DNA from 2 places in the Microbacterium sp. NPDC056044 genome. Region 1 is predicted to be linked to the other one. Evidence: predicted binding sites of a transcription regulator. Region 1 holds the regulator's gene; the other holds the start of a gene.
The links. Region 1 encodes LexA, which represses DNA repair genes until DNA is damaged. Its sites were predicted from a motif close to TCGAACANNTGTTCGA; they were not measured.
Positions count from the first base shown of each region.

Region 1 (6,137 bases):
CGCGAGATGCCGGACTTGTCGCCCAGTGCCTCGCGGATCGCCTGCCCGAGCACGATCGAGATGTCCTCCACCGTGTGGTGGGCGTCGATGTCGGTGTCGCCCGACGCGCGGACCGTGAGGTCGGTGAGCGAGTGCTTCGCGAAGGCGGTCAGCAGGTGGTCGAAGAAGGGCACCGTGGTGTCGATGCGGCTGCGGCCGGTGCCGTCGAGATCGAGCTCGAGTTCGACGGTCGATTCGCTGGTGGCCCGGCGCAGCGAGGCGGTGCGTGGTGCGGCGCTCATGCGGCCGATCCTACCGAGGCGAGGGCGTCGAGGAACGCGGTCGTCTCGTCGGCGGTGCCCGCGGTCACCCGCAGGTGCGAGGGGATGCCGACGTCGCGGATGAGCACGCCCTCGTCGTAGAGGGCCCGGAAAGTCGCCGCCGGATCGGCCACGCCCCCGAACAGCACGAAGTTCGTCCACGACTCGTGGGGTGTGTAGCCGAGTGCCTCGACCGTCGCCGAGATGCGGTCGCGCTGGGCGACGATCTCGTCGACCATGCCGAGCATGACCGGGGCGTGACGCAGCGCGGCGGACGCCGCCGCCTGCGTGAGCGAGCTGAGGTGGTAGGGCAGGCGCACGAGCCGGAGGGCGTCGATGAGCACGGGATCCGCCGCGAGGTAGCCGACGCGCGCGCCGGCGAACGCGAACGCCTTGCTCATCGTGCGCGAGACCACCAGACGCTCACGCCCGGGCAGCAGGGTCAGAGCCGAGCGCTCGTCGTGCGGGGCGAACTCGAAGTACGCCTCGTCCACGATCACGATGCCGTCGGTGGCCTCGTAGACGGCCTTCACGACATCGAGTCCGAGAGGGGTGCCGGTCGGGTTGTTCGGCGAGCACAGGAAGATCACGTCAGGCGAGGCGTCGGAGACCTGGGATGCTGCGTCGTCGGCGTCGACCGTGTAGTCGGCCGATCGCGTCCCCGAGATCCACTCGGCGCCCGTGCCGCGGGTGAGGAGCGGGTACATCGAGTACGTGGGGCCGAAGCCGAACGCGGTGCGACCCGGACCCGCGAAGGCCTGGAGGATGTGCTGCAGCACCTCGTTCGATCCGTTCGCCGCCCAGATCTGGTCACGGGTGAGGCCGTGGCCGAGGTAGTCGGCGAACCCCTCGCGCAGCGCGGTGAACTCCCGGTCGGGGTACCGGTTCACGTCGCGCAGGGCGAGTGCGATCGAGTCGAGGATGTCGTCGGCGACCTCGGACGGAACCGGATGCGTGTTCTCGTTGACGTTGAGGGCCACGGGCAGCGGCGCCTGCGGGGCGCCGTACGGCTTCAGCCCCCGGAGATCGGCGCGGAGGGGGAGGTCTTCGAGACGTGCACTCACCCATCCCATGGTAGGCCCGGGCGTCGTGGGCCTCGCGCCGCGTGACGCTGCGCGGCGCACCCGGGATCAGCGCTCGTACGACGCTGGGATCGCGAGGCGCTGCCCTGCCTGCACCAGGACGGTGTCGAGCGCGTTGAGTCGCACGAGCTCGTCGACGACGTCACGCGGGTCGCGCTCGGGCGCGACCTCTTCCGCGATCGTCCACAGAGACTCCCCGGGCGCCACCGTGACCGTGGTGAAGGAGCCTGCAGGCGCGCCGGCGTCGCGAGAAGCGAGAGCGGCACCGCCGCCCAGCATCGCCGCGCTCAGGGCGATGACGGCAGGCAGCGCCGCCAGGACGGCGAGGACGCGGCGGCCGCGCACTGTCAGACGCAGACGCGTGGTTCGCCCGGCCACCGCGCGCGTGGCGCGCTGGGCTGCGGCGCCGGCGGCGCGTGCCGGCGACGGGACGGACGTCGTGAAGTCGATCGCGGTCATGCTCGTCTCCTCCTGATGGGGGGAGATTCGCATTCTCCACTCGGCCGGGAGTGGATAATGCGAACCTCTCTTCCGAAGCTATCTTCGAGTCTGTAGGATGTCAATACCGGATCCGGGCGTCGATCTCTCGAACGCGACACGCGGCGAGGTTCCCACCTCATCGCCTGCGATCCGGATACGGTTTCGATACGAGAACCCCACCACGGGCCTCCGACATTCGAAGAAACAGCGCTCGGCGGCCGGGCGCAGGACGGAGCCGGAAGATGAGCGACGCGGCCGGGCGCGAGAAGCCCCAGACCCGCCGGCGCAAGAGCCTGAGCGACAAGCAGCTCGCGATCCTCGAAGTGATCCAGCGCTCGATCGCCCGTCACGGCTACCCGCCGAGCATGCGCGAGATCGGCGACGCGGTCGGGCTCAAGTCGCTGTCGAGCGTCACGCACCAGCTCAACCAGCTCGAGCTGAGCGGCTACCTCCGTCGCGACGCGGGCAAGACCCGCGCGATGGAAGTGCTCATCGATCTGCCCGGCACCGCCACCGAGAGCCCCGCCGACGCCGCGCCGTCGGTCGGCGACGCGGCGCTCGTGCCGCTCGTCGGCCGCATCGCCGCCGGTGTGCCGATCACCGCCGAGCAGCAGGTTGAGGAGATCTTCCCCCTCCCCCGTCAGCTCGTCGGCAAGGGCGACCTGTTCATGCTCAAGGTCTCGGGCGAGTCGATGATCGACGCCGCGATCTGCGACGGCGACTGGGTCGTCGTGCGGTCGCAGGCCACGGCCGACAACGGCGACATCGTCGCGGCGATGCTCGACGGCGAGGCGACCGTGAAGACGTTCCGCCAGCGCGACGGTCACACCTGGCTGCTCCCCCGCAACTCGGCGTTCGAGCCGATCCTGGGCGACGACGCCACCGTGCTCGGCAAGGTCGTCGCGGTGCTGCGCGCGGTCTGACGCCATTTCGTACGAATCGCGCGAGCACAGAGGTGGTGGGCGGTACTCGCCACGCGCTATAAGGGTGGAATGACCGCCGTGACGCCTTCGCCAGACGTTCCCGACCTCCAGGCCCGCCTGGACGCGCTCGAGGCCGAGAACGCCCTCCTCAAAGCGGGCGCCGCTCCCGCGCCGCCCACCGGCAGGGCGGCGAATCGTCCGGCCGGCAGCGGATGGCGCGCGTTCTTCTCCGCGCTGTGCATCGTGATCGCGTCGATCCTCGTGCCGATCTCGATCGTCACCGCGTGGGCGCGGCTCGAGCTCGTGGACGAGTCCGCATTCGTGCAGACCCTCGCCCCGCTCGCCGACGACCCCGCCGTGCAGCAGATGATCATCGACGAGACGGTCGAGGCGGTCCAGGCGCAGGTCGACTTCGAAGAGCTGACGGCGAACGTCTTCGACGGCATCGATCAGCTCGGCCTGCCGCCGCGTGCCTCGCAGGCTCTCAAGCTGCTTCAGGCCCCCGCGGCGGAGGGCCTCCAGAACCTCCTGACGCAGACCGTGACGCGAGTCGTCGAATCCGACGCCTTCGCCGACACCTGGACGGCGACCACCCGCGCGGCCCACCGCGCCCTGACGGCCGCGGCGACCTCCGACGGCGGCGGCATCGTCGTCATGAACGATGAGGGCCTCGGCATCCAGCTCGGCGCGATCGTCGAGCGGGTCAAGCAGAACCTCATCGACCGCGGCGTGGGCATCGCCCAGCTGATCCCCGCCGTCGACAAGGTCATCATCATCGGCACCGGCGACACCCTCGTGACGATCCGGACGACGTACGCGCTCGCCACCGCGCTCGGCTGGTGGCTGCCGATCATCACGATCGGGCTCTTCGTCCTCGGCATCCTCATCGCGCGCCGTCGCAGCACGGCGGTGCTCGGCTCGGGCATCGGCTTCGCGCTCGGCGGCGGCGCCCTGGCGCTGGCGTTCGCGATCGGCTACCCGGTCATCGGCCAGACGGCCGTGCAGCTCGGGCTCTCCGCCACCGCTCTCGACGTGGTCTACCAGAGCCTCGTCGGCGCGATGCAGCAGACCGCGGCCATCGCCGTGCTGCTGGGCGTCGTCATCGCGATCCTGGGCTGGTTCGCCGGACGCTGGACACCGGCCGTGCGCTCACGCCAGGCCATCGCCAGCCTCAACGCGTCGGCGCGACGCCAGCTGTCGAGCCACGGCTTCGGCACCGGCCGTTTCGGCGCGTGGCTCTACCGCTACCGCACCCTGGTGCGCACGCTCATCATCGTGATCGCCGTCATCTGGCTGTTCGCGCTGCGGCCGCTGTCGGCGGGCGACGTCTTCCTGGTGCTCATCGTCGCTCTCGTCGTCACCTGGATCCTCGAGCTGCTGCAGATCCGCCCCGACGAGGTCGTGGTCGCGGAGACGGTCGCCGCCGAGGACGCCGACCCCGACGGCACTGCCGACACCCTCGTCATCGAGGCCGACACGGTGGTCGTCGAAGACGAGAACGACACAGAGGTCATCCCCGAGATGACGGATGCCTCGACCGACGCGTCCGCGCCGGCCGAGGCATCCACCAAGAAGCCCCGCGCTTAGCGGGCGAGCGCCACGCGCTCGCGCACGAGTTCGGTCGCCTCGACGAGGTTCTTCAGCGAGGCGACCGTCTCGTCGTACCCGCGGGTCTTGAGCCCGCAGTCCGGGTTGACCCAGACGCGTCGGAGGGCGAGCTCGCCGACCGCGCGGTCGAGCAGGTCGGTGATCTCGTCGACCGACGGCACGCGCGGCGAGTGGATGTCGTAGACGCCCGGGCCGACGCCGGCGGCGAAGCCGGACGCCCGGATGTCGCCGATCACCTCGCCGCGGCTGCGGGCGGCCTCGATCGAGGTGACGTCGGCATCGAGCGCCGCGATCGCGTCGATCACGACGTCGAACTCCGAGTAGCAGAGGTGCGTGTGCACCTGCGTCGCGGGCGCCGCGCCCGCGGTCGCCAGGCGGAACGAGCCGACCGACCACTCGAGGTAGGCGGGCTGGTCCGCCGCCTTGAGCGGAAGCAGCTCGCGCAGCGCGGGCTCGTCGACCTGGATCACACGGATGCCCGCGCCCTCGAGGTCGGCGATCTCGTCGCGCAGCGCCAGCGCGACCTGGTTCGCCGTCTCGCCGAGCGGCTGGTCGTCGCGCACGAACGACCACGCCAGGATCGTCACGGGGCCTGTCAGCATCCCCTTCATGGGCTTGTCGGTGAGCGACTGCGCGAACGCCGACCACGCGACGGTGATCGCCTCGGGCCGCGAGACGTCGCCCCACAGGATCGACGGACGCGTCGCTCGCGAGCCGTAGGACTGCACCCAGCCGTTCTCGGTCACCGCGAAGCCGTCGAGGTTCTCGGCGAAGTACTGCACCATGTCGTTGCGCTCGGCCTCGCCGTGCACGAGGACGTCGAGCCCGATGTCCTCCTGGAGGGTCACGACGCGCGCGATCTCGTCCCGGAGGAACCGCTCGTACTCGTCGGCGCCGATCTCACCGCGGCCGTGACGGGCGCGGGCACGGCGGATGTCGCCGGTCTGCGGGAACGACCCGATCGTGGTCGTCGGCAGCACGGGCAGCGCGAGCTCCACGTCCTGCGCGGCGACGCGGGCGTCGTAGTCACCGCGCGCGAAGTCGTCGGCGCTCAACACCGTGGCCCGTTCGCGCACCGCGCCGTCGCGGACGCCGGGTGCGCCCAGGCGATCGCTGAGGGCGGCGGATGCTGCGGCCAGCGGCTCGGCGATGGCAGCCCGCCCGTCGACCAGACCCGCCGCGAGCGTCACCACCTGCGCGACCTTCTGGTCGGCGAACGCGAGCCACGACGCGAGCCGCGGGTCGAGCGCGGACTCGTCGGCGACGTCGTGCGGCACGTGCTGGAGAGAGGTCGAGGTGCCCGCGCTGATCTCGGACGCGCCGAGGTCGTTCAGGGCCTCGAGGCGCGTGAACGCGGCGTCGAGGTCGCCGCGCCACACGTTGCGTCCGTCGATCACGCCGCCGACGAGCGTCTTGCGGTCGAGGCCCGGCACGGCCTCGGGCACCGCACCGCGCGTGAGGTCGATGGCGATGGCCTCGATCGGCGCCGCGGCGAGCGCCGTCCAGGCCTCGGGCGACAGCTGCGCGTAGCCGGCCGCGACGAGGATCGCGGGCCGGTCACCGCGAACCCCGAGCGCGGTGTAGGCGCGAGCCGCAGCATCCGCCAGCGCCGCCGGGTCGGCCGGAAGGCTCTCGCTCACGAGCGCGGGCTCGTCCAGCTGCACCCACTCGGCACCCGCGGCGCGCAGGGCCGACAGCAGTTCGGCGTACACCGGCAGCAGGTCGTCGAGCCGGCTGAGCGGGTC
Region 1 covers NZ_JBHJWZ010000004.1:613,556-619,692, reverse strand. Annotated here, with positions in the region: gene hisB (imidazoleglycerol-phosphate dehydratase HisB) at 1-281, opposite strand, end outside; gene ACFC1I_RS14745 (histidinol-phosphate transaminase) at 278-1,372, opposite strand; gene ACFC1I_RS14740 (LysM peptidoglycan-binding domain-containing protein) at 1,430-1,840, opposite strand; gene lexA (transcriptional repressor LexA) at 2,104-2,784, shown strand; gene ACFC1I_RS14730 (hypothetical protein) at 2,854-4,371, shown strand; gene metE (5-methyltetrahydropteroyltriglutamate--homocysteine S-methyltransferase) at 4,368-6,137, opposite strand, start outside.

Region 2 (6,137 bases), on a different contig from region 1:
GCTCCTCGAACGCCTGGGATTCTCGCTCGAGAGCGAATGGTCCGAGGGGCAGACGTGGGCCGCGGGCGGCGCGTATCTCACTTTCACGACGTCGCCGAATCTCGTGGGGTCGACCCACGATCGCCGGCGACCCGGGCTGAACCATCTCGCGTTCCTGGGCGGCACCACCGATGACGTCGACGCGGTCATGGCCGACGCCGAGCAGTATGGCTGGCGCCCGCTCTACCAGGATCGCTACCCGCACGCCGGCGGACCACGCCATTACGCGGGCTGGCTGGAGAACTCGGCCGGCTTCAAGGCCGAAGTCGTCGCGGATCAGTCCTGAAAGCGCCGGCAATCATGCCACCGCTCAGGTTCTGAGCGGTGTGAGCGCGGGGGCGCGGTCTTCCCGGGTGCCGGTGGTGTATTCGTGACCGGTGGGGCTGGTCCAGATGAGGAGCTCGTCGTCGAGTCGGGCTGTCCACCGGGTGTGGTGCTTGAGGCGGTGGTGCTTCTTGCAGAGGTGGGCGAGGTTGTCGTGGTCGGTGCAGCCGCCGTCGGCCCAGGCGAGGTTGTGGTCGGTTTCGCAGCCGGTGGCGGGGGTGTCGCAGCCGGGGAACCGGCAGGTGCCGTCGCGGTCGGCGAGCCAGGCGCGCAGCGCGGCGGGGGTCTTGTAGGTGGTGCGGTCGTAGACGAGCCGGATGCCGGTGATGGGGTGGGTGAGCACGCGCCGCCAGGAGGTGGCGCCGGCGGCGAGGGTCAGCGCGACATCGAGGGGGATGGGCCCGTACCCGTCGAGCACGGCGGGCTCGTCGCTCTCACCGAGCAGGGTGAGCGCGGGCACGGTCACGGTGACGTCGACGTGAACCGGGCGGAGCGATTTCCCGGGGTCGGCGCTGTCGGGTAGGCCGACGGGGCGGTCGTTGCGGAGCAGGGCGTCGATGAGCGCGTCGAAGCGCAGCTGCCCCAGCGTGCGCGGGTCGCCGGCGTCGTGTTCGTCTTTCGCGGTGCCGGTGAGCAGGGTGTGGGCGAGGTGGAGCTGCATGATGGGGCCGTAGACCATGAGCCAGCCCATGCCGTCGCGGGCGGGCTGCACGGTCACATCCCGGGAGCGGACGGCACGGTCGGCACGTTGCTGGATGGTCTCGGGGTCGAGGTGTTCCCGGATGCGCCGGGAACGGTGTGCGAACCGGTGCGCGGTGACGTCGAGCCGGCCGGCGAGGACGGCGTCCTCGAATGCGCCGCGGTGCAGCGGGGTGAACATCTCCGCGTCCTCCACCAGCGCGGCGGCGTGCTTGTACGAGATCTCGCCCGAGGTGAGGGCGGTCATGGTCGCCGGCAGGTCGGCGCACAGCACCCGGGCTTCGCGGAGCAGGTCGGCGGCCTGGCGTTCGGTGACGCGGAGCACGCAGGCGACTTCGGCGCGGGTGGAGCGGGCGACCCAGTCCGCAGCATCCACCACCGGATCCTTGCCCCGCGCCGACTTCTCAACAGCTGCGGACCCCGGCTCGTACGACAGGATCTGCTGCTGGTGCGCCTCGCTGACCCGCCGCAGCGCGTCGAGCAGCCGGGTGCGCTCCGCCTCCAGGCCAGCCTGTGCCCGCCGCACCCGATCGAGCTCGCCGACGATCGTCGCCGCGTCGTCGCAGTGGAGCGCATCCGTCGTGCACATATCTCGAGATTAGAACATATCTCCGACATTCCCGTGGTGCTCGGAGCGGAGTACCGACCGTCTTGACAGCCCCCTCAAACGCGAGGACCGTCGGAACCAAACCGGTGCCGACGCCCGCACGCACCGTGCGGGCGCTGTGGCCGTGTGTGTCGATGGGAAGGTCGACCATGTCCATGAAAGTGATGGATTCGCTGCGGAGCAGCGTGAAGGGTTCCGTCGTCGAAGAAGGCGACGACGGGTACGACGAGGCGCGGGCGGTGTACAACGCGATGATCGACCGCAGACCCTCCGCGGTCGTGCGGTGCCAGGACGCGGCGGATGTCGCGGCCGTCGTGCGCGCCGCAGCCGAGGACGGCAGCGGTGTCGCGGTGCGCGGCGGCGGCCATAGCGTGCCGGGATTCGGTACCGCCGACGGCGCGCTCGTGGTGGATCTGGGGGACCTCACGGCGGTGACCGTCGATCCGGGGTCCTCGACGGCCGAAGTGGGCGGCGGCGCCACCTGGGGGATGGTCAACGAGGCGGCGGCGCAATACGGGTTGGCCACGACCGGCGGGATCATCTCGACGACCGGGGTCGGCGGGCTGACGCTGGGCGGCGGCATCGGCTACCTCGCCCGCGCCTACGGGTTCTCCTGCGACAACCTGTTGTCGGCGGAGGTCGTGCTCGCCGACGGCAGAGTCGTCACCGCGAGTGCCGACGAGGAGCCCGACCTGTTCTGGGCGCTCCGCGGCGGTGGCGGCAACTTCGGGGTGGTGACGAAGTTCCGCTTCGGGCTGCACCCGGTCTCCGAGATCTACGGCGGCCCGATGTTCTTCGAACTCGCCGACGGCCCGGCGATCCTGGCGTACTTCGCCGAGTTCATCCGGACAGCTCCTCGCGAGTTCGGCGGGTTCCCGGCGTTCCAGATCGCGCCTCCGCTGCCGTTCGTCCCGGAAGATCGCGCCGGCGAGCCGTTCGTGGCGGTGGCCTTCTGCATCGACGGCCCGGCGGAACAGGCCGCGAAGTTCGTCCAGGGGTTCCGTGACGTCGCCAAGCCCGTCGCGGAGATGGTGGGCCCGATGCCCTACCCGGCCATGAACAGCCTGTTCGACGGGCTCGTGCCGCGCGGCCTCCAGCACTACTGGAAGGCCGCGTTCCTCGAAGACATCACGCCCGAGTCGCTCTCGGCGCACCTGCAGCACGGGCCGCTCGTTCCCACGGTCAACTCGACAGTCCACTTCTACCCGATCAACGGCGCGTGCCACGATGTCGCCGCCGACGCCACGGCCTTCGGCCACCGCGACGCGAACTTCGCGCTGGTGATCGCCGGCATGTGGCCGGATCCGGCGGAGAACACCGCGAACACCGCGTGGGTGCGGGATTACTACGCGGCGATCGAGCCGTTCGCACTGGGCGGTGGATACGTCAACTTCCTCTCGCAGGACGATCAGCCCAAGGCATCCAGCAACTACGGCGCCAACTACGGGAGGCTCCGCACCGTGAAGCGCGCCTACGACCCCGGCAACATGTTCCACCTCAACCAGAACATCGCGCCGTAGCCTGCCGACGCCGACGCCGACGCCGACGCCGACGCCGACGCCGACGCCGACGCCGACGCCGACGCCGACGCCGACGCCGGCACCGACCGCCCCCGCAACCTCCGCGCGAGGGCGGTCAGGCCGCGGCGAGCTCGGGCGCGCGCCGTCCGAGGGGATCGGCATCCGTCCACAGCGCCGTCGGGAACTCCCGCCGGAGCACCGGCGCGACCTCGACAGCGAACCGCTCGAGGATCTCGAGCTGCTGCGGGAACGGCACCGTCGTCGGCAGGCTGATCGATTGCAGGTCGTGCCCGAGCCGGCCGTGGAACCGGGCGATCTTGTCGATCACCTGCTGCGGCGTGCCGACGAGGGCGGGACCCTCGGCGACGGCGTGCTCGATGTCACGGAACGGGGTGTTGTTCCCGGGCACGTTGGTGGCGGCGACGATCGCGTTGTACACCGGACCGTACTGCGCGATCGCCTCCTGCGTGGTGTCGGCGATGAAGAGCGCCCCCGAGCCCGCGGCGACGAGCGCGCCGGCGGGGTCATGGCCGTGTCGCGCGAACTCCGAGCGGTAGTGGTCCACGAGCACGCCGTAGTTCTCGAGCGGCTGGATCGCGTTGGCACTGAACAGCGGATCGCCGAACTTCGCGGCAAGACCGGCCGAGAAGAGCGTCGTCGCGGACCCGTGCCACACCCGCGGCGCCCCGGCGTACGGCCGTGGCAGTGTCGTCACACCCGACAGCGCCCGGGTGAACTCCGTGCCCGGCCAGGTGACGTCCTCTTCGCGCCAGAGCGTCCGCAGCAGCTCGTACTTCTCGGCGAGCAGCTCCCACTGGTCGTCGATGTCGAGTCCGAACAGCGGGAACTGCGCGACCTCGTTGCCCTTGCCGATCGTGATGTCGAGGCGCCCTCCCGACAGCTGGTCGATGGTCGCGTAGTCCTCGGCGACGCGCACCGGATCCAGCACCGAGAGCACGGTCACGCCGGAATTGAGACGGATGCTGCGCGTCCGGGCCGCGATCGCACCCAGGAGCACCGTCGGCGACGAGGAGATGAAGTGCCCGGCATGGCGCTCACCGATGGCCACAGCATCCAATCCCAGCTCTTCCGCGCGGATCGCCTGCTGCAGCGTCTCGGCCAACCGCTCGGCGGGCGAGACCTGGTGGCCCGTGATCGGATCGGCGCGGTAGGGGACGATGTCGAGCAGCTGGAACCTCATGCGGCCGCCCCCGGTGCGACGAGTTCGGCGTTCGAGATCACGCGGGCGAGCGGCGTCTTCTCGCCGGCCTCGATGCCGACCGGCAGGCGGTTGCCGGCCGGCGGCAGCGGGCACGTCGCGAAGTCGGTGTACGCGCAGGGGAGGTTGACGGCGCGGTTGAAGTCGATCGCGGTCCAGCCGTCGGCGTCGGGGGCCTCGATGCCGACCGACCGATTCGCGGCGTACGTGGTGACCCCGCTCGTCGCATCCGTGAACAGCACGAGCAGGTCGCCCGGCGTCTTGCCCTCGAACGCGATGAGCGAGAACTCCTCACCGCGCCACGAGAATTCGAGCACGCCGGGTGCGTCGTAGACGTGGGTGAGCCCGTCGACGGCGGCGCCGACCTCTGTCGGCACGGGCGCCTCGAAGGGGCGGAAGCGCGCCGCAACCCGCCAGCGAGGATTGGGCACGTAGGTCGGAGTGCCCGAGTACTCCGCGAGGAACGGGTGGTCGGCACGACGGGGGCGGAGGATCGTGTGCCGGCCGCGGATCGCGATCTCGACCGCGCCGGCGATCTCGCCGTCCGTGAAGGTGGGCGTGACGCTGCCCCGCTCGGCGATCTCGCCGAACGCGTGCGTTCCGGTGATCGTCACGCCGTCGAGGGTGAGGCTCTCGCCCTCGGCGAGCTTGACGACCACACCGTCGGCGCCGAGGCGCCACGTTCCGGGCGCACCCGGCAGCGGGATCGGGTCGGCGCCGAGCCAGTGCAGGCCGGTGATCGCGAAGAAGCCGAGGGGGTCGGCGCGCCGCGTCTCATGCGTGCGGTGCCAGTCCTCCCACTCGCGTCCGAACTGGGCGCGGTCGACTTCGGTGTTGAGTGCGGTGGGCATGGGGTCCTCCTCGGGGTGGGTGATGTGGGGTCGTCAGGAGTGGGTCGCGGGCACCGGGGCCGACAGCGTCGAACCCGGGATCGCCTCGATGAGCCGTCGCGTGTACTCCTCACGCGGGGTGCGGAGCACCTGGGCCGTCGCGCCCTGCTCGACGATCCGGCCCTGCTGCATCACCGCGACGCGGTCCGAGATCTCGCGGACCACGGCGAGGTCGTGGCTGATGAACAGGTACGACACTCCGACGTCGCGCTGCACCGCGGCGAGGAGGTCGAGGATCTGCGCCTGCACCGACACGTCGAGCGCCGACACCGCCTCGTCGAGCACGACGAGGTCGGGCCGCAGCGCGAGTGCGCGGGCGATCGCGACGCGCTGCCGCTGGCCGCCCGAGAGCTCGGCCGGCCGCCGCGACGCGGTGCTCGCCGGCAGCGCGACCTGATCGATGAGCTCGCGCACGCGGCGCGCCCGCTCGGCCTTGTCGACGCCGTATGCGCGGAGCGGCTCGTCGATCACCTCGGCGATCGTGAAGCGCGGGTCGAGGGATGCGAACGGGCTCTGGTACACGAGCTGGAATCGCCGTCGCAGCGCGCGCAGATCCTCACGACTCGCGGAGACGAGATCGGTGCCATCGAAACGGATGCTGCCCGCCGACGGCTTCTCGAGCCGCAGCGCCAGTCGCGCCGTCGTGCTCTTGCCCGACCCCGACTCGCCCACGATCGCGAGCGTCTCGCCGCGGTCGACGCGGAACGTCACGTCGTCGACGGCGAGGAGCTTCTCGCGGCCGGGCAGCGGGAACTCCTTGCGGAGGCCTGTGACCTCCAGGAGTGCCGGGGTCGCAGCATCCGGTTCCGTCCGAAGCGGTCGCTCGGACACGCGCACCG
Region 2 covers NZ_JBHJWZ010000002.1:357,711-363,847, reverse strand. Annotated here, with positions in the region: gene ACFC1I_RS06720 (VOC family protein) at 1-325, shown strand, start outside; gene ACFC1I_RS06715 (DUF222 domain-containing protein) at 350-1,651, opposite strand; gene ACFC1I_RS06710 (FAD-binding oxidoreductase) at 1,819-3,189, shown strand; gene ACFC1I_RS06705 (LLM class flavin-dependent oxidoreductase) at 3,305-4,390, opposite strand; gene ACFC1I_RS06700 (DUF1684 domain-containing protein) at 4,387-5,259, opposite strand; gene ACFC1I_RS06695 (ABC transporter ATP-binding protein) at 5,293-6,137, opposite strand, start outside.
Region 2: the regulator LexA is predicted to act here: its motif matches at 1,662-1,677, upstream of ACFC1I_RS06715 (DUF222 domain-containing protein).